4 regions of the Bradyrhizobium sp. BEA-2-5 genome follow, and region 4 is predicted to be linked to each of the others. Evidence: predicted binding sites of a transcription regulator. Region 4 holds the regulator's gene; each other region holds the start of a gene.
The links. Region 4 encodes PhoB, which activates phosphate uptake and scavenging genes when phosphate is short. Its sites were predicted from a motif close to TGTCATNNANCTGTCAT; they were not measured.
Positions count from the first base shown of each region.

Region 1: the regulator PhoB is predicted to act here: its motif matches at 1,765-1,781, upstream of ppk2 (polyphosphate kinase 2).
Region 2: the regulator PhoB is predicted to act here: its motif matches at 5,118-5,134, upstream of RX327_RS01715 (alkaline phosphatase).
Region 3: the regulator PhoB is predicted to act here: its motif matches at 2,486-2,502, upstream of RX327_RS17210 (acetoacetate decarboxylase).

Region 1 is NZ_CP136629.1:2,779,194-2,787,110, forward strand. Features, by position in the region: gene RX327_RS12915 (DUF6294 family protein) at 1-396, opposite strand, end outside; gene ppk2 (polyphosphate kinase 2) at 736-1,599, opposite strand; gene RX327_RS12925 (fumarylacetoacetate hydrolase family protein) at 1,847-3,019, shown strand; gene RX327_RS12930 (Lrp/AsnC family transcriptional regulator) at 3,799-4,260, opposite strand; partial or broken gene RX327_RS12935 (transketolase) at 4,392-6,763, shown strand; gene RX327_RS12940 (aldehyde dehydrogenase family protein) at 7,075-7,917, shown strand, end outside.
Region 2 is NZ_CP136629.1:358,156-366,072, forward strand. Features, by position in the region: gene rlmN (23S rRNA (adenine(2503)-C(2))-methyltransferase RlmN) at 1-874, shown strand, start outside; gene RX327_RS01690 (hypothetical protein) at 1,030-1,515, shown strand; gene RX327_RS01695 (phosphatase PAP2 family protein) at 1,603-2,385, shown strand; partial or broken gene argG (argininosuccinate synthase) at 2,528-3,861, shown strand; gene RX327_RS01705 (TetR/AcrR family transcriptional regulator) at 4,030-4,617, opposite strand; gene RX327_RS01710 (hypothetical protein) at 4,714-5,079, shown strand; gene RX327_RS01715 (alkaline phosphatase) at 5,193-6,950, shown strand; gene RX327_RS01720 (OmpA family protein) at 7,245-7,917, opposite strand, start outside.
Region 3 is NZ_CP136629.1:3,721,981-3,729,897, reverse strand. Features, by position in the region: gene RX327_RS17220 (carbohydrate porin) at 1-306, opposite strand, end outside; gene RX327_RS17215 (transporter) at 355-1,374, opposite strand; gene RX327_RS17210 (acetoacetate decarboxylase) at 1,517-2,302, opposite strand; gene RX327_RS17205 (patatin-like phospholipase family protein) at 2,544-3,707, shown strand; gene RX327_RS17200 (acyl-CoA carboxylase subunit beta) at 3,803-5,362, opposite strand; gene RX327_RS17195 (IclR family transcriptional regulator) at 5,292-6,266, opposite strand; gene RX327_RS17190 (acetyl-CoA carboxylase biotin carboxyl carrier protein subunit) at 6,396-6,617, shown strand; gene RX327_RS17185 (TAXI family TRAP transporter solute-binding subunit) at 6,771-7,917, shown strand, end outside.
Region 4 is NZ_CP136629.1:981,870-989,786, forward strand. Features, by position in the region: gene pstS (phosphate ABC transporter substrate-binding protein PstS) at 1-183, shown strand, start outside; gene pstC (phosphate ABC transporter permease subunit PstC) at 413-1,402, shown strand; gene pstA (phosphate ABC transporter permease PstA) at 1,407-2,255, shown strand; gene pstB (phosphate ABC transporter ATP-binding protein PstB) at 2,252-3,070, shown strand; gene phoU (phosphate signaling complex protein PhoU) at 3,177-3,893, shown strand; gene phoB (phosphate regulon transcriptional regulator PhoB) at 4,023-4,733, shown strand; gene RX327_RS04485 (IS110 family transposase) at 4,777-5,718, opposite strand; gene RX327_RS04490 (GcrA family cell cycle regulator) at 6,066-6,578, opposite strand; gene RX327_RS04495 (aspartate aminotransferase family protein) at 7,065-7,917, shown strand, end outside.

The DNA.
Region 1 (7,917 bases), 1.8 Mb from region 4:
TGTGACCGAAGAAAAGAAAACGGCGGGGAAGCTCAGTTCGGCTACCCAATCGAGCACTTGGTTGTCTGTCTGGGTTTCTGGACTTGAAAGGTGTGGAAATTGAAAAAGCACCGTCCCGTGAATATCCAAAAGAACGAGACGATCGATAACCCAAACATCACCGTCGTCGGTCGAGAAAAATTTTGCCAGCAATTCTGCTGTTCCGTCAGAACGAAGCCTGAGAGTGGGGCCGTTGTTCAGGGTGCCGTTCAAGAAGCCGGACAGCTTGCAATCGCCGTAACGAATAGGCGCGCTCCAACTGAGGTCAAGGGTTTGGATAGCATGTGTCGCAACACCCTTATAGCTTTCAGGCTGGTCGGTCGCCGAGCTTTTGCTTTCAAGATGTTCTTTCAACATAGCGTACGCCTCCTTCTAGCCCGCGAATTGCGAGCAACCTCTGGTTTAAAGGGAGGGCGCAAAAGGACCAGTGAGCTGCCTCACAATCTACAATCGCGATTTAGTGATCCTCCCCCGTAAGCGGAGGGCAATCGCATATGGCCGTTTGAGGCAATCGGAGTTCCCGCAAACTCGTCATGCCCGGGCTTGTCCCAGGCATCCACGTCTTCGTTTCCACGCAAAGAAAAGACGTAGATGGCCGGGACAAGCCCGGCCGTGACGGCGCGGAAGAATTGGTTCATTCCAAATGCGATTGCCCTGCCCGTAAGCGGGGAGGACAGAGCGTGCTCGTGCCCAGAATCAATATCGTCCCGGCACGTACATCTCCTGCGGGATCGGGCCGCGGTGATAGTCCGGGTTGCGCATTCGCGGCGGCAGCACCACCGGCTGGTGGGTGACCGCCTGATAGGGGATCTGGCTCAATAGATGCGAGATGCAGTTGAGCCGGGCGCGCTTCTTGTCGACGGCGTCGACGATCCACCATGGCGAGTCGGGCAGGTGGGTGCGCTCCAGCATCGTCTCCTTGGCTTTGGTGTACGCCTCCCAGCGACTGCGGGACTCGACGTCCATTGGGCTCAGCTTCCACTGCTTGAGGGGATCCTTGATCCGCATGGTGAAGCGGAACTGCTGCTCGTCGTCGGTGATCGAGAACCAGTACTTGACCAGGATGATGCCGGAGCGGATCAGCATGCGCTCGAATTCCGGCACTGACTTGAAGAACTCCTGATACTCGTCCTCCGAGCAGAAGCCCATCACGCGCTCGACGCCGGCGCGGTTGTACCAGCTACGGTCGAACAGCACGATCTCGCCACCGGCCGGCAGGTGCGCGACGTAGCGCTGGAAATACCATTGCGTGCGCTCGCGCTCGTTCGGCGCCGGAAGCGCCGCGACGCGGCAGATGCGGGGATTGAGGCGCTGGGTGATGCGCTTGATCACGCCGCCCTTGCCGGCGGAGTCGCGGCCCTCGAACAGCACCACGACCTTCTTCTTCTCGCTCTGCACCCAGTCCTGGAGCTTGACGAGCTCGCCCTGGAGGCGAAGCAGTTCCCGGAAATAGAACTTGCGGTCGATCGACGGCCTGCCGGCGGCGCCGTCATGGTCGAGCTCGTCGAGCCTCATGTCGTCGAGCTCGAGCTCGAGTTCCTCGTCGAGGCTGTCGGCCATCTCTTGATGGATGCGGGCGCGCAAGGCTTCATCCCGCAAGTCTTCGTCCCGCAAGGCTTCATCCCGGGAGGCTTCGTCGGTGAGGGCGGAGGTCGTCATGAAGGTCCGTCTTTCAGTGTGTTAGATGGATCGGACGGCAGCATTGACGGGCGATGTTACCCCTCTATGACAATGCCATGACCGCTGTTTCACGCCGCCGGGCGGACTGTGCTAACAAGCCGACAAAGCCAAAAAGGGAGATGTGCCGATGATATCGCTCACGCCAAAAGACGTCCTGCCGGAGGACGGCACCGCTGGCACGCTGGTCGGGCGGGTCTGGCTGCCGCAGGCCGGCGGGCCGGCCGTCGTCGCGGTGCGGGCAGACGGTGTGTTCGACGTCACGGCGCGGTTTCCGACGGTGAGCGCGCTCTGCGAGGAAAGCGATCCCGCGGCCGCGCTGCGCGCCACGCGCGGCGAGCGGATCGGCGATTTCGAGGCGATCCTTGCCAACACCCCGCCCGACCGCCGCGACAAGGCCAGGCCGCATCTGCTCGCGCCGGTCGACCTCCAGACGCTGAAAGCCGCCGGCGTTACCTTCGCCATCTCGATGCTGGAGCGCGTGATCGAGGAGCGGGCCAAGGGCAATCCGGCTTCGGCCGAAGCAATCCGGAAAGAGGTCACGCGTCTGATCGGCGACGATCTGTCCAAGCTCAAGCCGGGCTCGGACCAGGCGATGCACCTGAAACAGGTGTTGATCGATCAGAACGCCTGGAGCCAGTATCTCGAGGTCGGCATCGGCCCCGACGCTGAAGTCTTCACCAAGGCGCCGACGCTGTCGTCGGTCGGCACCGGCATGGACGCCGGCCTGCATCCGAAATCGACCTGGAATAATCCGGAGCCCGAACTGGTGCTGTTCGTCTCCAGCCATGGCAAGATCGTCGGCGGGGCGCTCGGTAACGACGTGAATCTGCGCGACTTCGAGGGCCGTTCGGCGCTGCTGCTGTCGAAGGCCAAGGACAACAACGCGTCCTGTGCAATTGGTCCGCTGCTGCGCCTGTTCGACCAGACCTTCTCGCTCGACGATGTCAGGAAGATGGATGTCGGCCTGACCGTGACTGGCACGGACGGCTTCGTTCTCGACGGCCATTCCTCGATCAGCAAGATCAGCCGCGATCCGACCGATCTGGTCGCGCAGACCATTGGCAAGATCCATCAATACCCTGATGGCTTCGTGCTGTTCCTTGGAACGATGTTCGCACCGGTCAAGGATCGCGATGCGCCGGGGCAGGGGTTCACCCACAAGCGCGACGACATCGTCACGATCTCCGCGCCCCAGCTCGGCAAGCTCGTCAACCGCATGCGCACCAGCGACGAGTGCGAGCCGTGGACGTTCGGCATCGGCGCGCTGATGAAGAACCTCGCAGAGCGCAAGGTGCTGTGAGGATCAGGACGGGACGGCGAGTCCACTATCTCGACCACTTCGTCGGCCGTGCGCGGCCTGTCGCGTGGCGGCAGGTCGGCGCCGAGTTGCGCCGACAATCCGGTGACGTTCAGCCGCCTCTCGCAGCGCGTTGAACGACGACGATGGTGACTGTGCCGAAGCGGCGGCGTTGTCGAACATGTTCAGAAACCTGCGCGGCAGATCGACCGTGTGGCGCAACTTGAGCGCGCTAAAACACGCGGAATTTGCAGCTTTTTCCTAGCTTTATGTGAACCAGTTCATCCTCGTTCGCGCCGGTCCGCTCCAGCATATTGGCTCGACGCGAACAGAAGGAGTCGCGGACATGAGCGAGCAGCCATCAAACGGAATGCCCGATTGGCTCACCACCGATATGCTGGTCATTGCCGTCTCACTGGCCATCATCGTGATTGGGATATGGATTGCGCCATAGCCTGGTTGTCGCGGCGAGGCCGTCCAGCCGGGCAGGGCGCCAGCGCCAATCACTGAGTTGCCCGACGGCGCAAGCCTCTTTTGCAAAACGGAACGAGATGCAAAGCTCGGACGATTCATGTCGCGAGAGTGCGAAGGTATGCCACTGACAGCGCAACACACTCAATGTCGTCCCTGCGAAAGCAGGGACCCATAACCCCAAATGCAAATTGTTAAGCGATGCTGCAACGACGAGTCCCTCTCACAACAACTGCTGCGGCGTATGGGTCCCGGCCTTCGCCGGGACGACACTGTGGGGTCGGCGTCATTCGAGTGACCAACCAACGCCCTCACACCGGCAGCGCGATCGAATATTTCACCTGGCTGAGCGCGAAGCTGGACTCGATCGAGGCGATGCCGTCGAGCCGGGTCAGCTTGGTCTTGAGGAACGTCTCGTAGGAGGCGAGGTCGGCGGCGACGACGCGGAGCAGATAGTCGCGGTTGCCGGTCATCAGATAGCACTCCAGGACCTCGTCCCATTTCGAGATCGCGCGGGCGAAGCGGTTGAGGTCCTCCTCCTTCTGCCGCGCCAGCTTGATCGAGATGAAGACGCTGACATGCAGTCCCAGCGCCTTCTGGTCCACGGTCGCGATATAGCGCGAGATCACGCCGCGCTCCTCCAGCAGCTTGACCCGGCGGTGGCAGGGCGAGACGGAGAGTCCGACCTTGTCGGCGAGCTCCTGCATGGTCATCCGGCTGTCGTTCTGGAGCAGACTCAGGATCTTGCGGTCGATGGCATCGAGGGCGGGCATTGGGATGAACTCGTCAGTTGAAGTCGGATCGTGGGAATTTATCCCAATTTTTCCTGTGCTGTCGCGTGGAATTGAGATTTTCGCGGCCGCTTGCGGCAGTAACATTCCGGCATATCGCCCGGAGCATTGCCATGGGAATCGCGCCTGAACGCCTCGACATGCTGACCGCGCTGGCCCGCAAGGCGCTGTGGCTGTCGTCCTGGACCATCCACCACGCCAACCACGTCCGCGCCAATGCGGACGGCCTCAAGGTCGGCGGCCACCAGGCCTCCTCCGCCTCGCTCGCGACCATCATGTCCGCGCTGTACTTCCACGTGCTGCGGCCCGAGGATCGCGTCGCGGTGAAGCCGCATGCGAGCCCGGTGTTCCACGCCATCCAGTATCTGTTTGGCCGCCAGACCCGCGAGAAGCTGGAGAATTTTCGCGGCTTCAAGGGCGCGCAATCCTATCCGTCACGCACCAAGGACGTCGACGACGTCGATTTCTCCACCGGCTCGGTCGGCCTCGGCGTCGCGCAGACGCTGTTCTCTTCGCTGGTGCAGGACTACGTCAAGGCGCATGGCTGGATGAAGGACCGCCGCGAAGGCCGGATGATCGCCCTCGTCGGCGACGCCGAGATGGATGAGGGCAACATCTTCGAGGCTCTGGCAGAGGGCTGGAAGCACGGCCTGCGCAACACCTGGTGGGTGGTCGACTATAACCGTCAGTCGCTCGACGCCGTCGTGCGCGAGGGGCTCTGGGAAAAGTTCGAGACCATGTTCCGCAATTTCGGCTGGGACGTGGTGATCGTGAAATACGGCCGGCTGATGCGCGATGCCTTTGCCGAGCCCGGCGGCGAAGCCTTGAAGCGCTGGATCGACAACTGCCCGAACGCGCTCTACGCGGCGCTGTGCTTCCAGGGCGGCGCGGCCTTCCGCAAGCATCTGCACGACGAGATCGGCGACCAGGGCGAGGTGTCGGCGCTGATCGAGCGCCGCAGCGACGACGAGCTGCTCGCGCTGATGTCGAATCTCGGCGGCCATGACATGGCGAGCATGCTCGAGGCGTTCGACTCCATCGATCATGATCGCCCCGTCTGCTTCATCGCCTACACCATCAAGGGCGTCGGCCTGCCGTTCCAGGGCCACAAGGACAACCACGCCGGCCTGATGACGGTCGCGCAGATGGAGAAGTGGCGCGCCGCGAGAGCCAGAACATCCGGCCCGGGCATGAATGGGACAAGTTCGAGGGCCTGTCGCAGGAGCCTGCAAAGCTCGAGGCTTTCCTGGCCGAGGCGCCGTTCAACCGCGAGGGGCGCCGCCGCCTGTCCGCGCCTGAAATCGATGTGCCGGAACGGCTGGCCTTCAAGGCCTCGGCGCAGATGTCGACGCAACAGGGTTTTGGTCTCGTGCTGCACGAGTTGGCGCGCGGCGACAGCGAACTCGCCTCGCGCATCGTCACCGCATCGCCCGACGTCACCGTGTCGACCAATCTCGGCGCCTGGGTCAACCGCCGCGGCCTGTTCGCGAAGGCGGAGAACCACGACCTGTTCCGGCAGGAGAAGATCCCATCGGCCTACACCTGGGAATATTCGCCGAGGGGCCAGCACCTCGAGCTCGGCATTGCCGAAATGAACCTGTTCATCATGCTCTCGGCGCTCGGCCTGTCGCACCAGATCAACGGCGAGCGGCTGCTGCCGGTGGGCACGCTCTACGATCCCTTCATCGAGCGCGGGCTCGATGCGCTGAACTACGCCTGCTACCAGGATGCGCGCTTCATGGTGGCGGCGACGCCGTCCGGCATCACGCTCGCGCCGGAGGGCGGCGCGCACCAGTCGATCGCGACGCCGCTGATCGGCATGGCGCAGGACGGGCTCGCCTCATTCGAGCCGGCCTTCGTCGACGAGCTCGCCGTGATCATGGGCTGGGGCTTTTGCCACATGCAGCGGGAGGGCGCCAAGGGTGGTTCGGTTTACTTGCGACTCTCGACCCGGACGCTGGAGCAGCCGCAACGGATCATGACCCCGGACCTGCAGCGCGACATCACCGACGGCGCCTACTGGATGCGCAAGCCGGGTCCGAACTGCGACATCGTCATTGCGTATACCGGCACCGTCGCGCCGGAGGCGATCGAGGCGGTCGGCCTGATCGGCGAGAGCCACCGCGACGTCGGTCTGCTGGCGGTAACCTCCGCCGACCGGCTCTATGCGGGTTGGTCCGCCGCGCGGAATTTGCGCCGTGATCGCCGCGGCGCGCAGCATTTGAGTCATATCGAGCGCATGCTGGCGCCGCTGCCGCGCGACTGCGGCATCGTGACCGTGATCGACGGCCATCCCTCCGCGCTCGGCTGGCTCGGCAGCGTCCGCGGCCACCGCGTCGAGGCGCTTGGCGTCGAGCAATTCGGCCAGACCGGCAGCATCGCGGACCTTTATCGGCACTACGGCATCGATGCCAACGCCATCATCGATGCGGCCGAAAGCGTCTCGGTTGGCGCCCCGGTGCGGCATCGCAAGATGGCGGTGTAGCCCCACATCGCCGTCCGGCCTAGTGCGCAGTTGCGCACGGGGGCCGGGACCCATTACCACAACTGGCAGCAAGTAAACGCGACTCGTTCTAACAGCACCCTTTACCAATTGCCGGCGGTGGTTTTGGGCCCCGACCTTCGCCGGGGCGACGAGACCAACCTTGCCACCTGCGCGATAGCGACATTATATGCCGTTCGCGCGCACGAGCCGCGTCCCGCATATGGCGGGTTCAATTCGCCGGGCTTTCGTGCAAGGATGCCTGCCGAACGCTTTCGTTCCCCATTCCATACGCCCCGTACAAGAGGTTTCCGATGGTCAATCGCATGCAATTCTACATCGACGGTGCCTGGGTCGATCCCGCCGTCAAGAAGTCCACCGCCGTGGTCAATCCGGCGACGGAAGAGGCGATGTACGAGGTTGCGCTGGGCTCCAAGGCCGACGTGGACAAGGCGGTCGCCGCCGCCAAGCGCGCCTTTGCCACCTTCTCCCAGACCAGCCGCGAGGAGCGCGTCGCGCTGCTGTCGAAGGTCATCGAGGTCTACAAGGGCCGTCTCAAGGAGATCGGCGCTGCCGTCTCCGACGAGATGGGTGCGCCGCTGCCGATGGCGGAAAAGCTCCAGGCCGGCGCCGGCCTCGGCCATCTCATGACCACGCTCGACGTGCTCAAGAACTACGAGTTCGAGGAGACCATGGGCACCGCCATGGTGCTGCGCGAGCCGATCGGCGTGGTCGGCATGATCACGCCCTGGAACTGGCCGCTGAACCAGATCGCCTGCAAGGTCGCGCCCGCGCTGGCCGCCGGCTGCACCATGATCCTGAAGCCCAGCGAGTTCACCCCGACCTCGGCGCTGATCTTCGCCGAGATCCTGCATGAAGCCGGTGTGCCGAAGGGCGTGTTCAACCTCGTCAACGGTCTCGGCCCCGAGGTCGGCGCCGCCATGAGCGAGCACCCTGATATCGACATGATCTCGTTCACCGGCTCGACCCGCGCCGGCATCGACGTGGCCAAGCGCGCGGCGCCGACCGTGAAGCGCGTCAGCCAGGAGCTGGGCGGCAAGTCGCCGAACGTCATCCTCGAAGGCGCCGACCTCACGAAGGCGGTGACCGGCGGCGTGATGCACATGTTCAACAACTCCGGCCAGTCCTGCAACGCG
Region 2 (7,917 bases), 620 kb from region 4:
CCGTTTGCCGAGCGGCGACAATGTTCAGAAGGCGCATGAAGTCGAGTGCGTCTACATCCCCGAGACCGATCGCGGCACGCTGTGCGTCTCCTCGCAGGTCGGCTGCACCTTGAATTGCTCGTTCTGTCACACCGGCACGCAGCGCCTGGTGCGCAACCTCACCGCCGGCGAAATCGTCGGGCAGGTGATGGTCGCGCGCGATCGCCTCAACGACTGGGCCGATCGCGAGGACGGCACGCGCCGCGTCACCAACATCGTGATGATGGGCATGGGCGAGCCGCTCTACAATTTCGACGCGGTGCGCGATGCGCTGCTGATCGTCGGCGACAATGAAGGCATCGGCATCTCCCGCCGCCGCATCACGCTGTCCACCTCGGGCGTGGTGCCGAATATCGTGCGTGCGGGCGAGGAGATCGGCGTCATGCTCGCGATCTCGCTGCACGCGGTGCGCGACGAGCTGCGCAACGAGCTGGTGCCGCTCAACCGCAAATATCCGATCAAGGAGCTGCTGCAGGCCTGCCGCGATTATCCCGGTGCCTCGAACGCGCGCCGCATCACCTTCGAATATGTGATGCTCAAGGGCGTCAACGATTCGCTGGACGATGCGAAGCTGCTGGTGAAGATGCTCAAGGGCATCCCGGCCAAGATCAACCTGATCCCGTTCAATCCCTGGCCCGGCACCGCCTATGAATGCTCGGACTGGGACCAGATCGAGAAGTTCTCCGAATACATCTTCAACGCCGGCTATTCCTCTCCCGTGCGCACCCCGCGCGGCCGCGACATCCTCGCCGCCTGCGGCCAGCTCAAGTCGGAGACCGAGAAGCTCAGTGCACGCGAACGTCAGGCGCTCCGCGCCATGGCGATGACGGATTGAGACGTGTCCACATACTCCGTCGTCATGCCCGGGCTTGACCCGGGCATCCACGTCTTCTCTCGCCGAGACAAAGGTAAGACGTGGATGGCCGGGACAAGCCCGGCCATGACGGCGGAGGATCTCGTGTCAGCGTTGTCCAATGATGGGATGACCTCATGGCCTTGATCGGCCGCCTGTTCGTCGTCGCCTTCGGCTTCCTGATGGCCTGCTTCGTGGCAGGGATCATCGTGGTCGTCGCGGTGCTGTATCCCGAGATCAGCGATTTCGGCGGGCAGATCGACCAAAGCGCGATCAACGTCGTGCTCGGCTTCGGTTTCATCTTCATCTCGGGCTTTGCACTGCTGCCGGCGCTGATCGTGGTGCTGATCACCGAGGCGTTCTTCATCCGGAGCGTGCTGGCCTACGCCGTCGGCGGCGCCATCGTCGGCGCGGCCTGCTATCTCGGCCTGGTTCCGTTCGATCCCGATATGATGCAATTCGAAGGCATCGTGCGGCGGCACCTGGAGATCATGACCGGCGCAGGGATCGTTGCCGGCATGGTCTATTGGCTGATTGCCGGCCGCAATGCCGGCGCGTGGCGCGACCCGTCGCGACCGTTGCCGCCGCCCCCGCCCTTGCCGTCGCAATCGCCGCGGCCGTGATGACAGCTCTCACCCTCCCCTGGAGGGGGAGGGTAAAGAATGACCGCGCACTTTTCATGCTCATCCGCCTCCGCTAAACCGCGCGCCATGAACCGGACTGGACTTTTCATCGCCCTGGCGCTGTCGCTCATCGTCGGAATCCTGTTCGGGATCTATCCCGAGCTCGACCTGAAGCTCGCGGCCATGTTCTACGATGCCGCGCAGAAGACCTTTCCGATGAAGCTCGACGCGGTGGCGTCGTTCGCGCGCGATGCGGCGATGTGGATCGCCTGGGCGCTGGTGCTGCCGGCGATCGTGACCATCGTCTGGAAATTCATCCGCCCGGACCGGCCGATGCTGATGTCCGGCCGCGCCGCGGTGTTCCTGCTCACCACGATGCTGCTCTCGGCCGGCATCCTCACCAACCTCACCTTCAAGACCTATTGGGGCCGGCCACGCCCGGTGGTGGTGACCGAGTTTGCCGGCGACCAGCAATTCGTGCCGTGGTGGGATCCGCGCGGCGGCTGCGCGCGCAACTGCTCGTTCTTCTCCGGCGAGGGCGCCACCGCGTTCTGGACCTATGCGCCGGCGGCGCTGACGCCGCCTGTCTGGCGGCCGCTGGCCTTCGCCGGGGCCACCGTGTTCGGCATCGTCACCAGCGGGCTTCGCATGGCCTTTGGCGGCCATTTCTTCACCGATGTGGCGATCGCAGGCCTGGTGTCGTTCTTCACGGTCTGGCTGTTCTACGCGCTGATCTACCGCTGGGCAGCGACCCGGCTGACCGACGCCCAGGTCGATGCCGCGCTGACGCGCCTTGCGATGCCCGGCTACCGGTGGATGCAGCGCTGGCGCCGGGGCGGCAAGGCGGCGTCCAGCCAGCCCGAGGCCTGATTTGGGTCTGATTAAAGGCGTGCCCCGCCAGCGGAAATTTGATATTCGCCGCAGAGCATGATCCGGAAAAGTGGAAGCCGGTTTTCCGAAAGATCATGCTCAGAGCAGAAACATCATTGATTTCGACCGATTGGACCGTCCCATGACCACGATCCTGAAAAGCCTGCCCAAGGGCGAGAAAGTCGGCATCGCGTTTTCGGGCGGCCTCGACACCAGCGCGGCGCTGCTCTGGATGAAGCAGAAGGGCGCGTCTACGCCTACACCGCCAATCTCGGCCAGCCTGACGAGGCCGACTACAACGAGATCCCGCGCAAGGCGATGGAGTTCGGCGCCGAGAAGGCGCGCCTGGTCGATTGCCGCACGCAGCTGGTGCACGAAGGCATCGCCGCGATCCAGTCCGGCGCCTTCCACATCTCCACCGGCGGCATCACCTATTTCAACACCACGCCTCTGGGGCGCGCGGTGACCGGCACCATGCTGGTTGCGGCGATGAAGGAGGACGGCGTCAACATCTGGGGCGACGGCTCGACCTTCAAGGGCAACGACATCGAGCGCTTCTACCGCTACGGCCTGCTCACCAATCCCGGCCTGAAGATCTACAAGCCCTGGCTCGACCAGCAGTTCATCGACGAGCTCGGCGGCCGCGCCGAGATGTCGGCGTTCATGACCGCCCAGGGCTTTGCCTACAAGATGAGCGCCGAGAAGGCGTATTCGACCGACAGCAACCTGCTCGGCGCCACGCACGAGGCCAAGGATCTCGAGAGCCTCGACAGCGGCATCAAGATCGTCAACCCGATCATGGGCGTGCCGTTCTGGCGCGACGACTGCAACGTCAAGGCCGAGAAGGTCGTGGTGCGTTTCGAGGAAGGCCAGCCCACGGCGCTGAACGGCCAGACCTTCTCCGATCCCGTCGCGCTGTTCCTCGAAGCCAACGCCATCGGCGGCCGCCACGGCCTCGGCATGAGCGACCAGATCGAGAACCGTATCATCGAGGCCAAGAGCCGCGGCATCTACGAAGCGCCCGGCATGGCGCTCCTCCACATCGCCTATGAGCGCCTCGTCACCGGCATCCACAACGAGGACACCATCGAGCAGTACCGCATCAGCGGCATGCGCCTCGGCCGGCTGCTCTATCAGGGCCGCTGGTTCGACTCGCAGGCCCTCATGCTGCGCGAGACCGCGCAGCGCTGGGTCGCGCGCGCCGTGACCGGCGAGGTCACGCTGGAGCTGCGCCGCGGCAACGACTATTCGATCCTCAACACCGAGAGCCCCAACCTCACCTATGCGCCGGAGCGGCTCAGCATGGAGAAGGTGGAGGACGCCGCCTTCACGCCGGCCGACCGCATCGGGCAGCTCACCATGCGCAACCTCGATATCGCCGACACCCGCACCAAGCTCGGCCTCTACAACAAGACCGGCCTCATCTCGAGCGGCGAAGGCTCGCAGATCTTCCAGCTTGAGAACGACAAGGACTGAGGCGGTGCTCTCTCGCCTCGTCGTCCCGGGCAAGCGAAGCGCGACCCGGGACCCATAACCACCGGCCGTGGTTTATGAAGCACGCTGGTGCTCCAGCGCGCTTCCACGATCCCTTCCTGTGGTTATGGGTCCCGGCCTTCGCCGGGACGACGTGGAGAGAGCGTTCGGCTACTTCACCCTGAGCGCATCCAGCAGCGAGCGGAACGCGCGCGCGTAATCGGTGCCGGTCTTGCTGATGTCCGGCCCCGCGGAGACCGCAACCGCGGCTTCCGTGACTGCGCCGAGCAGCAGCCGCGCCAACGGCTCGACCGGCTGGCGGGCGATCAGGCCGGCCTCCATGGCCGCCGCAATCGCGCGCGGCAGCTTGCCGCCGAAATGCCTGGCGTCGATCTCGCGCCAGCGCTCCCAGCCGAGCACGGCGGGACCGTCGCGCAAAATGATCTGGCCGGTCGGGCCCTTCGAGCACGCCGCGAAATAGCCCTGCGTGCCCGCCGCCATCGCCGCCAGCGGATCGTTCTCGGCGCGCGAGATGCGGTCGAGATCGGCGACGAGGTCGAGCGACACCTGCTCGAACACCGCCTCGAACACCGCCTCCTTGGTCGCGAAGTGATGATAGACCGCGCCCTTGGCGACGCGCGCGCCGGCGGCGATGCCGTCCATCGTCGCAGCGGCGAAGCCGCGCTCGCCAAAGATGCGCCGCGCCGCCTTGACGATGGCGGCTCTGGTTTTCTCGCGCCGTTCGGCCTGGGTTGCCATCGTCCATCTCTAGCCCAGGTTCCGTAGCGGCGCCAGTTGACTTACCGACTCTTGGTCGATAAATACCGACTGTCCGTCGGTAAATGGAGAGTGCTGATGCCCTCGCTTAGGACGTTGCAAGCCTTCGCTGACACGGTGGAATCCAACGATCATGTCGGCGCGATCAGGAATTTCTATTCAGTCGATGCCCGCACCCAGGAGAATGACGGCGAGTGGCGCGTCGGCCGCGAGGCGCTGGCGGCGCGCGAGGCGGCGGTGCTGGCCGCGGTCGCCGGCGTCAAGACCACGCGGCTCGGGCCGCTTTTGCTCGACGGCGATCATTCGGCGATCTGCTGGCGCTTCGAATTCACGGCTAAGGACGGCAAGGTCCGCAGCATGGAGGAGGTCGCCTGGCAGACCTGGCGCGGCGAGGAACTGGTCGAGGAGCGCTTCTTCTACGATCCGCAGCAGATGGCGCGCTGAAATCACGCCGGCCCTTGCGGCAATACGCCCCGGCGGCGCCTCATTACGCCGTCATCCGCCGCCACTAGCCTCCGCCCCGATGCGCATGATGCGCAAGGGGCGGAGCATCGATCATGATCAAGCGAGTTGCCGGCGTGGCCGTCACGCTGGCGTTGTCGGCAGCGCCGGCGTTCGCCCAGACGATCTATCCGATCGATCGTGCCGAGATCCTGGCCGGAGCCAAATTCGACTTCAAGGTCGAGCTTCCCGGGCCGGTCGATCCCGCCAAGTTGAAGGTGACGGTGAACGGCGCGGATTACGCGACCGCGTTCGGCCAGTCCGGAACATTCACCGAGCGGGAGGCTGGAAAAGACCAGTCGGCACTGTTGCTGCGCGATGTCTCGCTCGCCAGGCCCGGGCAGGTCGCCGTCGAAGTCAGCGACGGCACGCAGAGCCGAAAGGTGACCTGGACGGTCTACGATACGGGGCCGCGCAAGGCGAAGAACGTCATCCTGTTCATCGGCGATGGCATGTCGCCGGCGCACCGTGTCGCAGCCCGAATCCTGTCCAAGGGGATTTCGGAGGGCAAGAGCCGCGGCAAGATGGCCATCGACGACATGCCTCACATGGCGCTGGTGGCAACCGCAGGCTCGGATTCGATCATCACCGATTCCGCGAACGCGGCGAGCGCCTATGCGACCGGGCACAAGAGCGCCGTCAACGCGCTCGGCGTCTACGCCGATCGCACGCCCGATCCGCTCGACGATCCCAGGGTCGAGACCATCGCGAGCCTCGCCAAGCGCCGGGCGGGCCTCGCCGTCGGCGTCGTCACCAACACCGAGATCGAAGACGCGACGCCGGCGGCGATGGTTGCGCACACGCGCCGCCGTGCCGCCTACGACGAGATCGTCGAGCAGTTCTTTGCGGCGAAGCCGGACGTCCTGATGGGCGGCGGCAGCGCGAATTTCCTGCCGAAATCCACGTCCGGATCGAAACGCAAGGACGATATCGATTATCTCGCGCGCTTCCGCGATGCCGGCTATGCGGTCGCGACGACCGCAGGCGAACTCGCCACGCTCGCGGCCAAAGCTGATACCTGCCAATTGCTCGGCCTGTTCGCCGCCGGCAACATGGACGGCGCGCTCGACCGCAAATTCCTCAAGGGAGGCGGCGTCAAGAAATTCCCCGAGCAGCCCGACCTGACCGAGCAGGTGCAGGCGGCGCTGCAGCTGCTGTCGCGGAATGAGGCCGGCTTCTTCCTGATGGTCGAATCCGGAATGATCGACAAATATGCTCATCTGCTCGACATGGAGCGCGCCGTCTACGACACGATCATGCTCGACAATGCGGTGCGGCTGGCGAAGGACTGGGCCAAAGCGCGCAACGACGACACGCTGATCCTGGTCGTAGCCGACCACAACCATCCGAACAGCTTGGTCGGCACCATCAACGACGACATGGCGGCGACACCTAACGTGCCGCTGCGTGAGCGCGTCGGCGTCTACGATCGGGCTGGATTCCCCAATTATCCGGCGCCGGATGCGGAAGGTTATCCGGCACGCATCGACGTGAGCCGCCGGCTGGCCATCTTCTCCGCCAGTCTGCCCGATCACTACGAGACGTTCCGTCCGAAGCTGGACAATCCCAACGAGCCGACCGTCAAGGCCGGCGCCGACGGGACCTTCAAGGCCAACGACAAATACAAGGACGTCCCGGGCGCCGTCCTACGCCCCGGCAATCTCTCGGCGATGATCGGCGCCAGCGTGCATTCGGGCGAGGACGTCATCTTGACCGCGACCGGGCCGGGCAGCGAGCGCGTGCACGGCTCGATGGACAATACCGAAGTGTTCCGCGTGATGGTCGAGGCGCTGGGGCTGGGCGCGGGGAAGTAACGCATGATGAGATTGAGACGAGGCATGCCCGCTGTACCTCTCCCGCTTGCGGGGTCGAGATGAACAAGGTTTGCTGTTGGAGGGTTAGTGTGAGCATCGAGGCTTCTCCAACTTCCCCTTAAAGAGGGGAGGTCGCTTTGCTCGCGAGTGCAAAGCGGGTGGGGATCTGCTCTCTCCGCAGCCACCGTCACCTGCGGCTGACCCCATCCCGACCTTCCCCCCTTTCAGGGCGAAGGAGAACAAACAAAAATGGCCGGGGTCGCTCCCGGCCATTTCGTAACGTGATGTCGCGGCTCAGCGCGGCGGCGCGGCGGAGGCAGTGCCGCCATTGAGCAGCGGCGTGATGCGGCGGACCGTGACGCGCCGGTTGATCACGCTCGGTCCTTGCGTCTGTTCCTTCAAATACTGCTCGCCGTAGCCTTGCGACGTCAGGTTCTCCGCCGGGACACCGAACTGCTGCGTCAGCAGTTCGGCCGCGGACTGCGCACGACGGTCCGACAGTGACAGATTGTCGACCTCGTTGCCGACCGCGTCGGTGTGCCCCTCGATCAGGAACACCTCGCGCGGGTTGCGCTGGATCGCACGGTTGAGGCCGTCGGCGATCGCTTGCAACCGGGCCGCCTGGTCCGGTGGGATGGTCCACGATCCCGTCTCGAAGTTGATCGTGTTGACGTCGATGCTCGGCATCTGCATGCGAACATTGGGGCTGTAACGGATCTCGTCGAGCGAGTAGCGCCGATCGATCCGCTGCACCGGTGGTGCCTCCATGGTCTCGTAGATCAAGTCCGGCGACGCCTCCTGGGCATCGACGATGTAGCGATCATAGGGCATGTTGACGACCGGCGGCGGTGCGTCGACATAGAAGCCGCCGACCGACCGCGGATCGCGGTAGGTGTTGTCGATGATGATCACCTCGCGCCCGGCGGGGTCCCTGCGGATGCGCCGCATCAGCCGGCCGTCGGTTCCG
Region 3 (7,917 bases), 2.7 Mb from region 4:
GTTGCCGACATAGCTCCGCGACAGCCCGTCGCCGTGGATCTGGTACATGTTGGCGTGGAAGGTCGCACCGGTCCAGCCCATCGCCTTCTCGAGGTCGATGGTGGTACCGAGATCGAGACGGCCGGTATAGGCCGCGCCGTTGCTGACACCGCCGGAGACGTTGGAAAACCCCTCACCGATATAGGTCAGGCTGAACTGGTAGCCGGCCTCCTCGAGTGCAGCCCGCGTATCAGCAATCCGCTCGGCGATCGGCTTGTCTTCGGCATTCGCCGGCGCGCCGAGCGCAAGGGCCGCGGCCACCAACATCGCGCGGGAAAGAACTCTGCACATCGGGAATGCCGCGGTGCGCTCGCACTATTTGACGATGCCGAGCCGCCGCATCAGCAGATAAGCCAGCAGCGCCGACCCAATCAGAAGGCCGGCCGCGACCAGGAACCCGCTGTCGACGTCGGTCAACGGCAATCCCTTGGTGTTCATGCCGAAGATGCCGGTGACGAGCGTCGGCGGCAGCAGCATCATGGTGACGACGGACAAGGCGTGGAGATGCTTGTTGCTCTCCTCCTCGAGCTTGAAGCGCAGCTCCTCCTCGAGCAGGCGGCTGCGCTCGTGCAGTTCGACGATGTCGTGGTCGAGACCGTCGAGCCGCTGCGCGAGCTTGCCGGCCTGCAGCCGCAGCGCCGGGCTGAGATTGTCGGTGTTCTTCTGCTCGAGCCGGTGAAACAGCACGCGCAGGCCGGCGAGCTGGCGATGCAGGCGCACACAGGTGCGGCGCATCCGGCTCAGATTCTTGCGCAGCTCCGATCCGGTATCCTCGGCGAGCACCCGCTCCTCGATCGCATCGATATCGGTGCCGATCTTGTCCGTCATGCGGTCCATGGTGTCGGCGATCTCGTCGACGATCTTTTCCAATAGCGCCGCGACGCTGCCGACGCGATGGCCGCCCTCGAGCACGCGGCGCGTCGCATCGGCGGAGCACAGCGCCTGATGGCGGCCGCTGACCAGGAGGCGTTCGGTCATCGCAAAGCGGAGAAAGCCGGTCTCCCGGGTCGCGGCGTCGATATCCCGCACCAGATCGGAAAACACGCCGTAGACGCAATTGTCGACGACGTGGATCTGCTGGAAATTGTCATTCGACAGCAGCAGGTCCCGCGCGAGCTGCGGGATGTGCATGTTGGCAAACCATGCCCGGGTGCGGACGTCGGTCAGGTTGAAGTGCAGCCACAGCCTTCCGTCATGGCTCGGCTCGATCGGCGCATCGATCGGAAGCGCCTCGGCACGGCCGTCGTGATGCAGGCGGAACGCCCAGACCAGACCGGGGACCGCCTCACGGGTCAGCAGCGACCCTGCCGGAGCGGGAGGTGGATCAGCCAGCATGGCCCGCCCCCAAGGCAATCGGTAACGCAACCGCGCGAAATGACATGTTCAAGACCTCGCCCACGCGCAACGCTGAGCAAGCGCGTCCCCTCGACGCAACATAGGAGGACGCGCCTGTTACAGTTTTATGTCAGCGACCGCCCTACTCGGCCGCAAGACCGGTCGGCGCCGCCGCTTCCGCGGCCTCCTTGTTGTAGTCGTGCACGACGCGGCCGAACGGCAGCGTCAGGTCGGCGAGGAAGTGATGCGCGCCGACGACACGCTTGACCGGGAAATCGGCGACCGGTGCATTGACGTGCGGCACCAAATGCAGCCGGCCGGGTCCGATCCAGGAGCCCTTGACGACGATGTCGGTCAGGTTGATCGCGACCAGCTGGCAGACCTCGAGATGGCCGTCGACGCCGGGGATCATCTTCAGATTAACTTGCGTCTTCGACAGCGTCGCGCGGGTGACGTCGCCATTGCCCGCCATGCTCTCGTGCTTGTAGCCCATCGTGCCCATCGCAACGAGCTGGCCGGCATATTCCAGCGTGCCGGTCAGCGTGTCCTTGACGATCTCGAGCTTCGGATGAGCGTACTTCTTCGGAAAGCCCCAGATCTCGCGGCCGGCCGCGATCGGCGGATCATCGTCGAGATACATCTGGCAGACGAAGTTGACCTCCTCGCCATGCAGGCGCGCGGGGATCACGAGGCCGGACTCGGTGTAGCTGCCGAAGCCGGAGCTGTCGGGCATCTTGATCCATTCGTAATGCACGATCGCCCGCTCGATCGGCTCCAGTGGCTCGGGCAGGCCGGCGCGGATCAACTCCGGATCGGTCTCATAGGTGATGACGAGGAATTCGCGATCGATGAAGCGATACGGACCGGCGGGATAGCTCGGGCCGGCGGCCGGCATCGACGGAAGCTTGAGCAGATCTTCCCTGCGCATCGCAAATAACCTCGTGTTTGAAAAGTTTGCGCGAAAGCTAGCGGCCGAGATTGACAGCGATGTGAGGAATTTCCGTCAGGTACATGACCGCGGTTGCGCTTGCGTGACTCGCGTTTCGTTGATGAGGCGAATGCTAACCATGCAGGCGGGCATGCCGGATGCGCCGAGCGCGGGCGTTGCATTTGTCATCACGGCGTCATCGGCGCGCTGAATTCTCGCCGCAAATTCTGGAGTGTCTGATATGGACGCGCGAACGCCGCATTTCGACGATATCGATCACGCGACACCGGGCTGGCGTCCGGAAGGCTGCGATCGCGTGGCTCTGGTCCTGCAGGGCGGCGGCGCGCTCGGTGCCTATCAGGCTGGCGTCTATCAGGCGCTCCATGAATCCAACATCGAGCCCGATTGGGTGTGCGGCGTCTCGATCGGCGCAATCAACTCGGCTATCATCGCCGGCAATCCGCCCGAAAAGCGGCTCGAGCGGCTGCACACGTTCTGGGATCGCATCACCAGCCGCAAGATCTGGCACTACACGCCGGACGGCGACGTCTTCCGCAAGGCCCGCAACCTCACCAGCTCATGGCTGACGACGACGCTCGGACAACCCGGCTTCTTCACCCCGCATCAGAGCAATCCGTGGTTCAGCCCGGCCGGCGCGCGCACCGCCACCAGCTACTACGACACCACGCCGCTGCGCGAGTCGTTGCTTGAGTTGGTCGATTTCGACCGCATCAATTCCAAGAAGATACGCTTCGCGGTCGGCGCAGTGAACGTGCTCTCCGGCAACTTCATCTATTTCGACAATGCCCATGACGAGATCATCCCCGAGCACATCATGGCGAGCGGCGCGCTGCCCCCGGCGCTGCCGATGGTGAAGGTCGGTACCGATCATTTCTGGGACGGCGGCATCGTGTCCAACACGCCGCTGCAGCATCTGCTCGACCAGGAAGACAACATGAATTCGCTGGTGTTCCAGGTCGACCTATTCTCGGCGCGCGGCGCGCTGCCGCGCGACATCCAGGACGTGATGGCCCGGCACAAGGACATCATGTATTCGTCGCGCCCCCGCTACAACACCGACGTCTATCGCAAGACCTACAATCTGCGCACCGCCCTGCACAACGCGCTGGGAAAAATCCCCGACGGTCAGCTCTCGGACGAGGAGCGCCAGCTCAAGAAGGCAAACGCCCGGCTGCCGGGCATCACGTTGTTGCAGCTGATCTATCAGCAGAAGGCCTATGAGGGCGACGCCAAGGACCACGAATTCTCCGGCACCTCGATGCGCGAGCATTGGGTGAGCGGGCACGAGGACACCAAGCGCTCGCTGAAGCGGCGCGAATGGATCAAGATGCCCGAGAACGGCATGGGCATCGTGATCCACGACGTGCATCGGGAGAGTGAATAAGACATGTCGTTCCGGGGCATGCGAAGCATGAACCCGGAACCTCGAGATTCCGGGTTCGGTCCTGCGGGCCGCCCCGGAATGACGACGTGAAAGCCTTACGGCCGCGTCGACATGTTGCTCGGCGGCCCGGCCTTGCGGATCGGTTCGGCGAGACGGGCGAACTCGCACAGCAGCGACCGCGTCTTCCTGGGATCGATGATCTCCTCGACCCAGAATTTTTCGGCCGAGCGGAACGGCGAGCGCAGCCTGTTGAGCCGCTCCTCGATCTCCTTCAGCTTCGCCGCTTTGTCCTCCGCCGCGTCGATGTCAGCGCGGTAGGCGGCTTCGATGCCGCCTTCCAGCGGGAGCGAGCCCCAATAGGCCGACGGCCAGGCATAGCGGATCGAGAAGCGGTCGGCGGGCTGATGCACGACGCCGGCGACGCCGAAGGCGTTGCGCAGGATCACGGTGCACCAGGGCACCGTGGTCTGGTTGACCGCGGTCATGGCACGGACGCCATGGCGGATGGTGGCCGCCTTCTCGGCGTCGAGGCCGATCATGAAGCCGGGGCAGTCCATGAGATAGACGATCGGCAGATGGAAGGTTTCGGCAAAGTCGACCCAGCGCACCACTTTCTGGCAGGCATCGGCCGTCCAGGAGCCGCCATAGTGAAAGCTGTCGCTGGCCAGCAGCAGCACCGCCCTGCCCTCGAGCCGGGCGAGGCCGATGATGATCGGCTTGCCGAAATTCCTGGCGACCTCGAAGAACGAGCCCTTGTCGACGACGGACTCAATGATCGGCCGCATCTTGTAGACCTGCTTGCGGTTGCGCGGCACCGCATTCATCAGCGCTTCGTCGCCGCGCTCCGGATCGTCGGTGCAGGGCAATGTCGGCGGCAGCTCGTAGACCGATGACGGCAGATAGGACAGGAAACGCCGCGCGCAGGCAAAGGCCTCCTCCTCGGTGTCGACGGCGTGATCGACCGCCCCGGCGCGGGTCTGAATGTCGGCGCCGCCGAGCTCCTCCTTCGTGAGGTCCTGCCCCAGCGCCTTCACCACCGGCGGCCCTGCGACGAACATCGCGGATCTCCGGGTCATGATGGAATAGTGGCTGGCGGCAAGACGCGCCGCCCCCAGGCCCGCCACCGAGCCGAGCCCGAGACCGACCACCGGCACGCGGGCCAGGTTGGCGGTCGTGTACCAGTACCAGCGCGTGCCGCCGATGCCGCCCGGCAGGTTCGCCGCCCCCTTGGTCTCGATGGTCTTGACCGAGCCACCGCCGCCGGAGCCCTCGATGATGCGGACGATGGGCAGACGGAAATCGTGCGCCATCTCTTCCGCCATCAACGGCTTTGCGGAGATCGACGCATCGGCCGAGCCGCCGCGCACCGTGAAATCGTCGCCGACCACGACGACGGTGCGGCCGTCGACGCGCGCGCGGCCGAACACGCAGTTGGCCGGCGTCAGTTGCTTGAGTTCGTTGCTCTCGTCATATTCGGCGATGCCGGAGACGGCACCGATCTCGTGAAAGCTGCCTTTGTCGATCAGCTTGTCGATACGCTCCCGAACAGTCAGCCGGCCCTGGTCATGCTGTCGCTTGACCTTGTCAACGCCGCCCATCTCCCGCGCGAAGGCTTCGCGCCGGGCGAGCTCGTCGAGTTCCGGCTTCCAGTTCATTCACTGCTCCCGTCTTGATGATTTTGTTGTTGTTATGGGCGGTCACCGGAAGCGACTTGCGTTCGATCCGATTGCTGAAGATGTCGCCGTCGGCGCCTTCGAGCAGGCTGCCGAGTGCGGCCGCGAGCTCGACCATTTGCGGCGCCACCTCGCGATGCAGCCGCGGCTCGTCATACATCGCCGACAGAAGACCGATCGTGATGACCACGAAGGTCTGGTACTGCGGCGACCAGATCGGCACCGCGAGGCCGTTGATGTGCGGGCTCCAGAGGCCGCAGGCGACGACATAGCCGCGCTCCTGCAAATGCCGGCGGTTGGCCTCGATGCGCGGCGTCAGCATCTTGGCGCTGTCGGGCAACTCGCCTTCCATCTCCGCGATCAGCGCGTCGCCGACCGCGGGATCGAGCGCGGCCGTGTAGGCGTGGCCGGCCGCGGTGGTCGCCATCGAGATCCGGCTGCCGGTGGCCTCATGCAGGCCGAGCGCGTTCGCCGCGCGGGCGAACTCCAGATAGACGAGATGAAAGCGATCGGGGACGACGAAGCCGACGGTGCCCGGCAACTGCTCGGCCACTTCCTGCAGCCGCTGCCGGATCATGCTGCGCAGCTGTGCACCCTTCATCATCGATGCGCTCATCGCCACCGCGCTCGGGCCGATGCGATATTTCTGATCGCGCGGCAGATAGACGAGCTGGCCCATGCGGGTCAGCGTGTGCGTGAGCCGCGACACCGTCGAGCGCGGCAGACCGCAGCGGTTTGAAATCTCGAGATTGCCGAGCCTGCTATCGTGGCCCTCGAAGCAGCGCAACACGTCGAACGCGCGCGAGACCACCTGGATGACATCACCTTCGCCTGTCTCGCTGGCGAGCATTCCCTGCCTGCTAAGCCGTTCCGAGCGCCTTCCCATCTGCTTGGCTCCATTCCGTCCTGCGGAATAAAATTCCACTTGCAGAAGAAGCTACCTCAGGCAATCTGCCGCCACAACAAAAAGCCGTTCGCCGGATGAAATTTCCGCAAGACGGTATCGGAGAGTGGAATGCCAGAGATCAAGGTTGTGACCGAAGTTGCCGGGCGCGTTTGCGCGCTTCCTGTCGAGACCGGCAGCAGCATCGGCGATGGCGACGAGATTGCGTTCGTCGAAGCGATGAAGATGGAAATACCGGTCACGTCGACTGCAGCAGGCAAAATCAAGTCGATTCTGGTCAAGATCGACGATGTCATCGCCGAAGGCCAGGCGGTCGCGATCGTCGAGACCTGAGATCCCGTCCTTCCAGTCCAGCCGCGACAATCTGTCCGGTGATGCAGCGGCCGAAATCGCCGGCTTGCGCCGGAGGTAGCGTTGCCATCGCCGGATCACGATGCAATCATCCCGCCCGGAAAAGTTTCGCACAGCGAAACAAAGGGAGGAATTATGATCCATCGGCTGATGGCGCTCGCGCCTGCCGCACTTGCCGGCATTTCGATCTTCGCTGCCCTGCCCGCCTCGGCCGAGGACATCAAGCTGCCGGCGACATTGACGTTCACGGCCTATGACACCGGCACGGCCGGATTCAACATCGCCGTCGGCGTCGGCAAGATGATGAAGGACAAGTACGGCACCGACGTGCGCGTGCTCCCCGCAGGCAACGACGTCGCCCGCCTGGCGCCGCTGCGCGCCAAGCGCGCGGCTTCCTCGGCGATGGGCTCAGGCACCTACTTCGCGCAAGAAGGTGTGTTCGAATTCGGCTCGAAGGAATGGGGGCCGCAACCGCTGCAGACCCTGCTCTCGACCGTCGACTGCAATTGCGGCGCGCTCGGCGTGGCGGCCGATGCCGGCGTCAAGGAAATGAAGGACCTTCGCGGCAAGCGCGTCGGCTTCGTGGTCGGCTCGCCGGCGCTGAACCAGAACTCGCTCGCGATGCTCGCGTTCGGCGGCCTCACCCAGAAGGACGTCAAGGTCGTCGAGTTCGCCAGCTACGGCGCAATGTGGAAAGGGCTGATCAACAACGACGTCGATGCCGCCTTTGGCACCACCATCACCGGTCCCGCCAAGGAGGCCGAGACCTCGCCGCGCGGACTGATCTGGCCGCCGCTGCCCGCCAAGGACAAGGAAGGCTGGGCGCGGATGCAGAAGGTCGGCTCGTTCTTCTTCCCGCAGCTTGCGACCTGCGGCGCCGGCATCTCGCCGGAGAAACCGGTCGAGCTCGGCAACTATCCCTATCCGATCTTCGTCGCCTACGCGTCGCAACCGGCCGATCAGGTCTATGCGATGACCAAGGCGATGATCGTGCACTACGACGCTTATAAGGACTCCGCGCCCGGCGCCGCCGGGCTCGGCGCCGACCGGCAGACCAAGAACTGGGTCGTTCCCGTGCATCCCGGAGCGGTGAAGGCGCTCAAGGAAACCGGCCACTGGAGCGACGAACAGGAGGCGCACAACAACGCGCTTTACAAGCGCCAGGAGGTGCTCGCCGCCGCCTGGACGGATTACGGCAAGTCGAACCCGCCGTCGGACGACAAGGCCTTCCTCGATGGCTGGATGAAGGCGCGCGCCGCCGCGCTTGCGAAAGCCAATATGC
Region 4 (7,917 bases):
GCGACCTTCATCTTGATGCACAAGGATGCGACCGACAAGGCGGCGTCCCAGGAAGCCATCAAGTTCTTCAAGTGGGCGTTCGAGAAGGGCGACAAGGCGGCCGAAGAGCTCGACTACATCCCGATGCCGGACTCGGTCGTCAAGCTGATCGAGAAGACCTGGTCGTCGGACATCAAGAGCTAAGTCCGACGCTGCGACAGGACCTGTGCCGACTCGATCGAGGCACAGGTCGAGCGACCAAGACCCGGTCTCCATCACCGCGGCAACAAGCGCGGGATCGAGGCCGGGGTTCGCGCCTCAAGGGGCGTGGCTGGAACGACGACGCCCGGCCAAATGCGTCAGTGAAGATCGCTTCGGGGCGTAGCGGTTTGCGTGGCTTTTGCATACTAAAGAGGGGATTGGCGTGGCAGACATGGCTGTTCAGAGCGATGTGATGGAAGCCGCGGGACCGTATGATCGCGCCAAGGCCTTGGGCGCGTTCAAGCTCGGTGACATCACCTTCTACTGGATCACGCGGCTTTCCGCGATCTCGGTGCTGCTGATCCTCGGCGGCATCATCATTTCGCTGATCGTGGGCGCCCTCCCGGCGATCAAGGAATACGGCCTGTCGTTCCTGTGGACGCAGCGCTGGGCCCCTTCGGCCGATCCGCCCGTGCTCGGCGCGCTCGGGCCGATGTACGGCACGCTCGTCACCTCCTTCATCGCGATGCTGATCGCCATTCCCGTCGGGCTTGGCATCGCGATCTTCCTCACCGAGCTCTGTCCGCAATGGCTGCGCCGCCCGATCGGCATGGCGATCGAGCTGCTCGCCGGCATTCCCTCGATCATCTACGGCATGTGGGGCTTCTTCGTGCTGGGCCCGTTCCTGGCCAACACCTTCCAGCCCTTCATGATCAAGGTGTTCGACGGCGTGCCCGTGCTCGGCGCGATCTTCGCAGGTCCCCCGTCCTATCTCAGCCTGTTCAATGCCGCGCTGATCCTCGCCATCATGGTGCTGCCCTTCATCACTTCGATCTCGGTCGACGTGTTCAAGACGGTGCCGCCGGTGCTGAAGGAAGCCGCCTACGGCGTCGGCTGCACCACGTGGGAAGTCGTGCGCAGCGTGGTGATCCCGTATACCCGCGTCGGCATCATCGGCGGCGTCATGCTGGCGCTGGGCCGCGCGCTCGGCGAGACGATGGCGGTGACTTTCATCATCGGCAATTCGTTCCGCATCTCCTCGTCGATCTTCGCTCCGGGCACCACGATCTCGGCGGCGATCGCATCCGAGTTCGCCGAGAGCGACGGCCTGCACCAGTCCGGCCTGATCCTGCTCGGCCTGCTCCTGTTCGTGCTGACGTTCTTCGTGCTCGCAGCCGCGCGGCTGATGCTGATGCGCCTGGAAACCAAGGCCGGAAAGTGAAGCCATGAACCCGATCTATAATTCGCGCCGCCGCCGCTGGGACATCGTCATCCGCGGCCTCTGCATCGGCGCCGCGCTGTTCGGCGTCACCTGGCTGGCCCTGATCCTGATCACGCTGCTCTATAACGGCCTTGCCGGCCTCAGCGTGCAGCTGTTCACCCAGAACACGCCGCCGCCCGGATCGACCGAGGGCGGCCTGCGCAACGCCATCGTCGGCTCGGTGATCATGACCGTGATCGGCGTCGGCATTGGCGCGCCGCTCGGCATGTTCGCCGGCACCTATCTCGCCGAGTACGGCCGCAACGACAAGCTGACCTCAGTGATCCGCTTCATCAACGACATCCTCTTGTCGGCGCCCTCGATCATCATCGGCCTGTTCATCTACGGTGCGGTCGTGGTTCCGATGCGAGGCTTCTCGGCCATCGCCGGCGCGCTGGCGCTCGCCGTGATCGTGATCCCGGTGGTGGTGCGCACCACGGAGGACATGCTGCTGCTGGTGCCGAACCCGCTGCGTGAGGCGGCCTCCGCGCTCGGTCTGCCGCGTTCGCTGGTGATCAAGCGCATCGCCTACCGTGCGGCGCGCTCGGGCCTCATCACCGGCGTGCTGCTGGCCACGGCTCGCGTCGCGGGCGAGACCGCGCCGCTGCTGTTTACGGCGCTGTCGAACCAATTCTTCAGCCTCGGCCTGGACAAGACGATGGCCAACCTGCCGGTGACCATCAACAACTTCGTGCAGAGCCCCTACGCCTACTGGAAGCAACTCGCCTGGAGCGGCGCGCTGCTGATCACATTCACCGTGCTCGCGTTGAATATCGGCGCGCGTATCCTTGGTGCCGAAAGGGCCGCAAAATGACCGAGCTTTCTGTCTCCACGACTGCCGCGGGCCACGTTCCCCAGGTTCCGCTGCCGGAAGCGCCGCCGAAGGTCACCGCGCGCAACCTCAATTTCTACTACGGTGAGCACCATGCGCTGAAGAACATCAATCTGGCGCTGGGCACCAATCGCGTCACGGCCTTCATCGGCCCGTCCGGCTGCGGCAAGTCGACCCTGCTGCGCATCTTCAACCGGATGTACGACCTCTACCCGGGCCAGCGCGCCACCGGCCAGCTGTTGCTCGACCACACCAACATGCTCGACCCCAAGCTCGACCTCAATCTGCTGCGCGCACGGGTCGGCATGGTGTTCCAGAAGCCGACCCCGTTCCCGATGACGATCTACGAGAACATCGCCTTCGGCATCCGCCTCTACGAGAAGATCTCGAAGTCCGAGATGGACGGTCGCGTGGAGAAGGCGCTGCGCGGCGGCGCGCTGTGGAACGAGGTCAAGGACAAGCTCAACGCCTCCGGCCTGTCGCTCTCCGGCGGCCAGCAGCAGCGCCTCTGCATTGCCCGCACCGTCGCGGTGCGGCCCGAGGTGATCCTGTTCGACGAGCCGTGCTCGGCGCTCGACCCGATCTCGACCGCCAAGGTCGAGGAGCTGATCCAGGAATTGTCCGAGAACTACACGATCGCGATCGTCACCCATAACATGCAGCAGGCGGCGCGCGTCTCCGACAAGACCGCCTTCATGTATCTCGGCGAGTTGATCGAGTTCGACGACACCAGCAAGATCTTCACGTCGCCGAGCGACCGGCGCACGCAGGATTACATCACCGGCCGGTTCGGCTGACCGGCGCATGATCCGGAAAAGTGGCAACCGGTTTTCCGATCAGGTCATGCTAAAATTCAGGACACGAAACCATGATCCCCGGGACCATGGTTGAGGGAGACAAGCCATGGGTTCTGAACATACCGCAAAGGCTTTCGATACCGACCTCCAGGAACTCACGCGCCTGGTCGCCGAGATGGGCGGCATCGCCGAGCGCATGATCGTCGATTCCGTCGACGCGCTGATCCGCCGCGACGTCACGCTCGGTCAGCGCGTCGTCGCCGCCGACATCGAGATCGACAATCTGCAGCGCAACATCGAGGAGCGCGCCGTGCTCACCATCGCCCGCCGCCAGCCGATGGCCGTCGATCTGCGCGAGATCGTCGGGGCCATGCGCGTTGCGACCGACCTCGAGCGGATCGGCGATCTCGCCAAGAACATGGGCAAGCGTGTCGCCGCGCTGGAGACCGACTTCCACCCGCTCAAGCTGTTCCGCGGCCTGGAGCACATGACCGACCTCGTGCAGCAGCAGGTCAAGTCGGTGCTGGACGCCTATGCCGCGCACGATCTGCCGGCGGCGATGGCGGTGTGGAAGGGCGACGAGGAAGTCGACGCCATCTGCACCTCGCTGTTCCGCGAACTCCTCACCTACATGATGGAGGATCCGCGCAACATCTCGTTCTGCATCCATCTGATGTTCTGTGCCAAGAACATCGAGCGGATCGGCGACCACGCCACCAACATCGCCGAGACCGTGTTCTACATGATCGAGGGCCAGGCGATCACCGACAAGCGGCCGAAGGGCGACATGACGACCTTCGCCACGACGGTGCCGGGCAGCTGAGGCTTGATCGGCAAGCGCGGAACCGGATTGTCCTTCGACAACTCGTTTCCGCGGGGACTATGCTCAAGGAAGTAAGCGTTTCGGTTTGCGTCTGGGCAACGGATCACCACAGAGAAAGAACTTAAACCGATGAGCGCACGCATTCTGGTAGTCGAAGACGAGGAAGCGCTGACGACGCTGTTGCGCTACAATCTCGATGCGGAAGGCTATGACGTCGAGACGGTGATGCGCGGCGATGATGCCGACACCCGCCTCAAGGAGCACATTCCCGATCTGATCGTGCTCGACTGGATGCTGCCGGGCCTGTCGGGCATCGAGCTGTGCCGGCGGCTGCGCACCCGTCCCGAAACCAAGCAGCTGCCGATCATTATGCTGACCGCGCGCGGCGAGGAAAGCGAGCGGGTGCGGGGACTTGCGACCGGTGCCGACGACTACATCGTCAAGCCGTTCTCGGTGCCGGAGCTGCTGGCCCGCGTGAAGGGCCTGCTCAGGCGCGCCAGCCCCGAGCGGCTCGCCACCGTGCTCGCCTATGGCGATATCGAGCTCGACCGCGACAAGCGCCGCGTGGCGCGTTCGGGCCGGCCGATCGATCTCGGCCCGACCGAATACCGTCTGCTGGAGTTCTTCCTGGAGCATCCCGGCCGCGTGTTCTCGCGCGAGCAGCTGCTCGACAGCGTCTGGGGCCGTGACATCTACATCGACGAGCGCACTGTCGACGTCCACATCGGCCGCCTGCGCAAGCTGCTCAATCTCGGCCGCGAGCAGGATCCGATCCGCACCGTCCGTGGCGCCGGTTATGCGCTGGACGATCGGTTTGCGAAGGCGGAGCCGCAGCCGTAACGGCCACAACTAGTGCGCAATTGCGCACGGGAGCCGGCAACTGTTATGTCGGCTTGGTCTGCAGGTAGGGCTTTCTGTCGCGCATCATGGCGTTGAGGACCGTTAGGAGCTTCCTGGCGACGGCAATGAGAGCGAGCTTGGCTGGTTTGCCGACCTGTCGCAGCCGCGCGTAGAAGGCCTTGAATGGATCGGCCCGACGAACCGCGTTCAGAGCCGCCATATAGAGGGCGTCACGAACGCGCTTTCGGCCGCCGGCGATCTTGCGTTTTCCACGGAAGGCGCCGCTGTCGACGTTGAAGGGGGCAAGGCCCGCGAGCGCGGCGATCTGCTTCGCTCCAACATGTCCAAGTTCCGGCATCTTCGCGATCAGCTGCATGCAAGCCACGGGACCCACGCCCGGCAGTGAGCGCATCAACCGCGCATCGTCCGCGATCTCCGGCTCGGCCTTGGTCAATGCGTTGATATCGGCCTCGATCTCGGCGATCTCGCCGTCGAGAACCTCAATGAGCCGACTGATCCGTTCGGCCATGGCGCGGTCGTCGGCCTCGCTGCGCCGGTTCTTCTCCTGCGCGCGCATGAGAACCAGTTGGTCCCGCCGTTTTGCAAGCCCTGCCAAAGCGTTGCGGGCGGGATTGGCGGCCCGCTCGGTTGCCGGCTGCATGACCCGGCCAAAGGCCGCCAGCATCCGTGCATCGATCGGATCGGTTTTGGCAAGTTGGCCGCTGGCCCGCGCAAAATCGCGAGCTCGAGCCGGATTGATCCGAGCGAAGCGGACACCGGCCTGGCTTAGGGCCTCGCGAAGCGCGAGGTCATAGGCGCCCGTGGCCTCGAAGACGACCAGCGCATCGCATCGCCAACGCGCCACCTGCTGTGTGATGGCCTGTGCCGCGTTGGCGATGCGCCTGGACACGCCGTCAGCTTCATCAAAGATATCGAGATGCTTCTTGGAGACGTCGATTCCGACATAACGAGGGGGTATGATCACGGTGCCTGTCCCTGTGATGCGAGGTCTGTTGGCGCAGCCTCGTGCAACTGTTCAGGTTGGTAATGGAACGGGCGGGAGGCCGAGCCGGCTCACGGCGTCAAGCGCCAAGGACCCAACGGCTTCCCGCCCAACCCATCCTGACAGACTTCCAAGACACAGGGACCCATAACCACGAATGGGCGTTGTTAGAGAGCCGTCTGGCCGCTTGCCGATTGCGCCGGCCGCGGCGTATGGGTCCCGGCATGCGCCGGGACGACGCTGGGCATATAGCCGAGCTACGTCACACAAAAAAATCCCCGCTTTCGCGGGGATTTGTTTTTGAGTTCTTCCGACGTTTTCCCGAGTGCTCACTTGATCTGCGGTTTCGCCGACGGCCGGCGGCGATCGGCGGCGGGCTGGTAGGCCACGCGCGAATGCTGGGCGCAGTAGGGCAGGCCGGAGAGCGCCTTGCCGCCGCAGAAGAAGAAATCCGGGCTCGATGGATCGCCGACCGGCCAGTGGCAGGTCGCCTCGTTCAGCTCCAGCAGTGACAGCCGCTGGCTCATCGGCACCACGTTGTCGTAGGTGACGGGTTCGGCCTCGACCTCGACCTCGAAGGCCTGCGCCAGCGCGGTGTTGCCGCGGGCAACGGGGCGGGTCACCCGCATCATGTGCTGCGCGGGGCGCGCCTTGCGCGGCCGGGGCGCTGCCGACGAAGGGCTCTTGGCGCGGCCGGACAAGCCGAGCCGGTGCACTTTGCCGATCACGGCATTGCGGGTCACATTGCCGAGCTCCGCCGCGATCTGGCTGGCCGAAAGTCCGGCCTCCCAGAGCTTTTTCAGCTGCTCGACGCGATCATCGGACCAGGTCAAAACCGTCATTGCATTCTTCCCTTCGCGTAGCGCCGGCCAATCGTTGGAGCGGCGCTGCGAGCCAATCTGGACAAATATCCCTGCGGCCAGAATCCCTTAGCCCTCGCCGGGCACGGTGTTGCGCCCGAACGTTTACGCGAGACACGAAGGCTACTTAGAGGGTCCAGTACCGCTGCACGAGATGTCGTATCTGACAGTCCAAACGCTACAATATGGCGTGACTCCCGCGCAAGAGTCCGCCGACTCGCGTCCACATGTTCCCACACAGTTAAGCAGTTCGATGAGGGTTTTCCACCGCACCGGAATGCTCCGGATTGCGCTCGTTTCGCATTGCAGGAAGGCCACTTCGTGGCGATTGACACTTACTGACCGCAGCATAGAATGCCCGCCACGTGCCGCCCGCAAAGGCGGCCGTTTTGTTTTCCGAAGCTGGCCGTTGCTGCGCTGGCGTCAAGGCGCGCGGCAATTGTCGGCTTCAAACCGTCAGTGATCGCCATGACCAACGCTGCCACGTCGCATCTGCTCCCCGTCTTCGCCAGGGTCGATCTCGGCTTCGAGCGCGGTGAGGGCGCCTGGCTGATCGCGACCAATGGCGATCGCTATCTCGATTTCACTTCCGGCGTGGCGGTGAATGCGCTCGGCCATGCGCATCCCACGCTGGTCAAGGCGTTGCAGGAGCAGGCGACGAAGCTCTGGCACATGTCGAACCTGTTCCAGAGCCCGGACGGCGAGAAGCTCGCGGCGCGTCTGTGCAATGAAAGTTTTGCCGACTTCGTATTCTTCTGCAATTCCGGTGCCGAGGCGCTGGAAGGCGTGATCAAGCTGGTGCGCCACCATCACTTCTCCAAGGGGCATCCTGAGCGCTATCGCTTGATCACATTCGAGGGCGCCTTCCATGGCCGCACGCTGGCGACGCTGGCCGCCACCGGTTCTGCAAAATATCTCGAGGGCTTCGGTCCGCCGATGGACGGCTTCGACCAGGTGCCACATGGCGACCTGGAAGCCGTGAAGAAGGCGATCGGCCCGAACACCGCCGGTATCCTGATCGAACCGATCCAGGGCGAGGGAGGCGTGCGTTCGGCACCGCCGGCGTTCCTCAAGGCGTTGCGCCAGCTTTGCGACGAGAAGGGCCTGCTGCTCGCCTTCGACGAGGTGCAGACCGGCATGGGCCGCACCGGCGAACTCTTTGCCTACAAGCGCACCGGCGTCGTGCCCGACGTGATGTCGCTTGCGAAGGCGCTCGGCGGCGGTTTCCCGATCGGCGCGGTGCTCGCCACCGCTGACGCTGCGCGCGGCATGGGGCCGGGCTCGCACGGTTCGACCTTCGGCGGCAATCCGCTCGCGATCT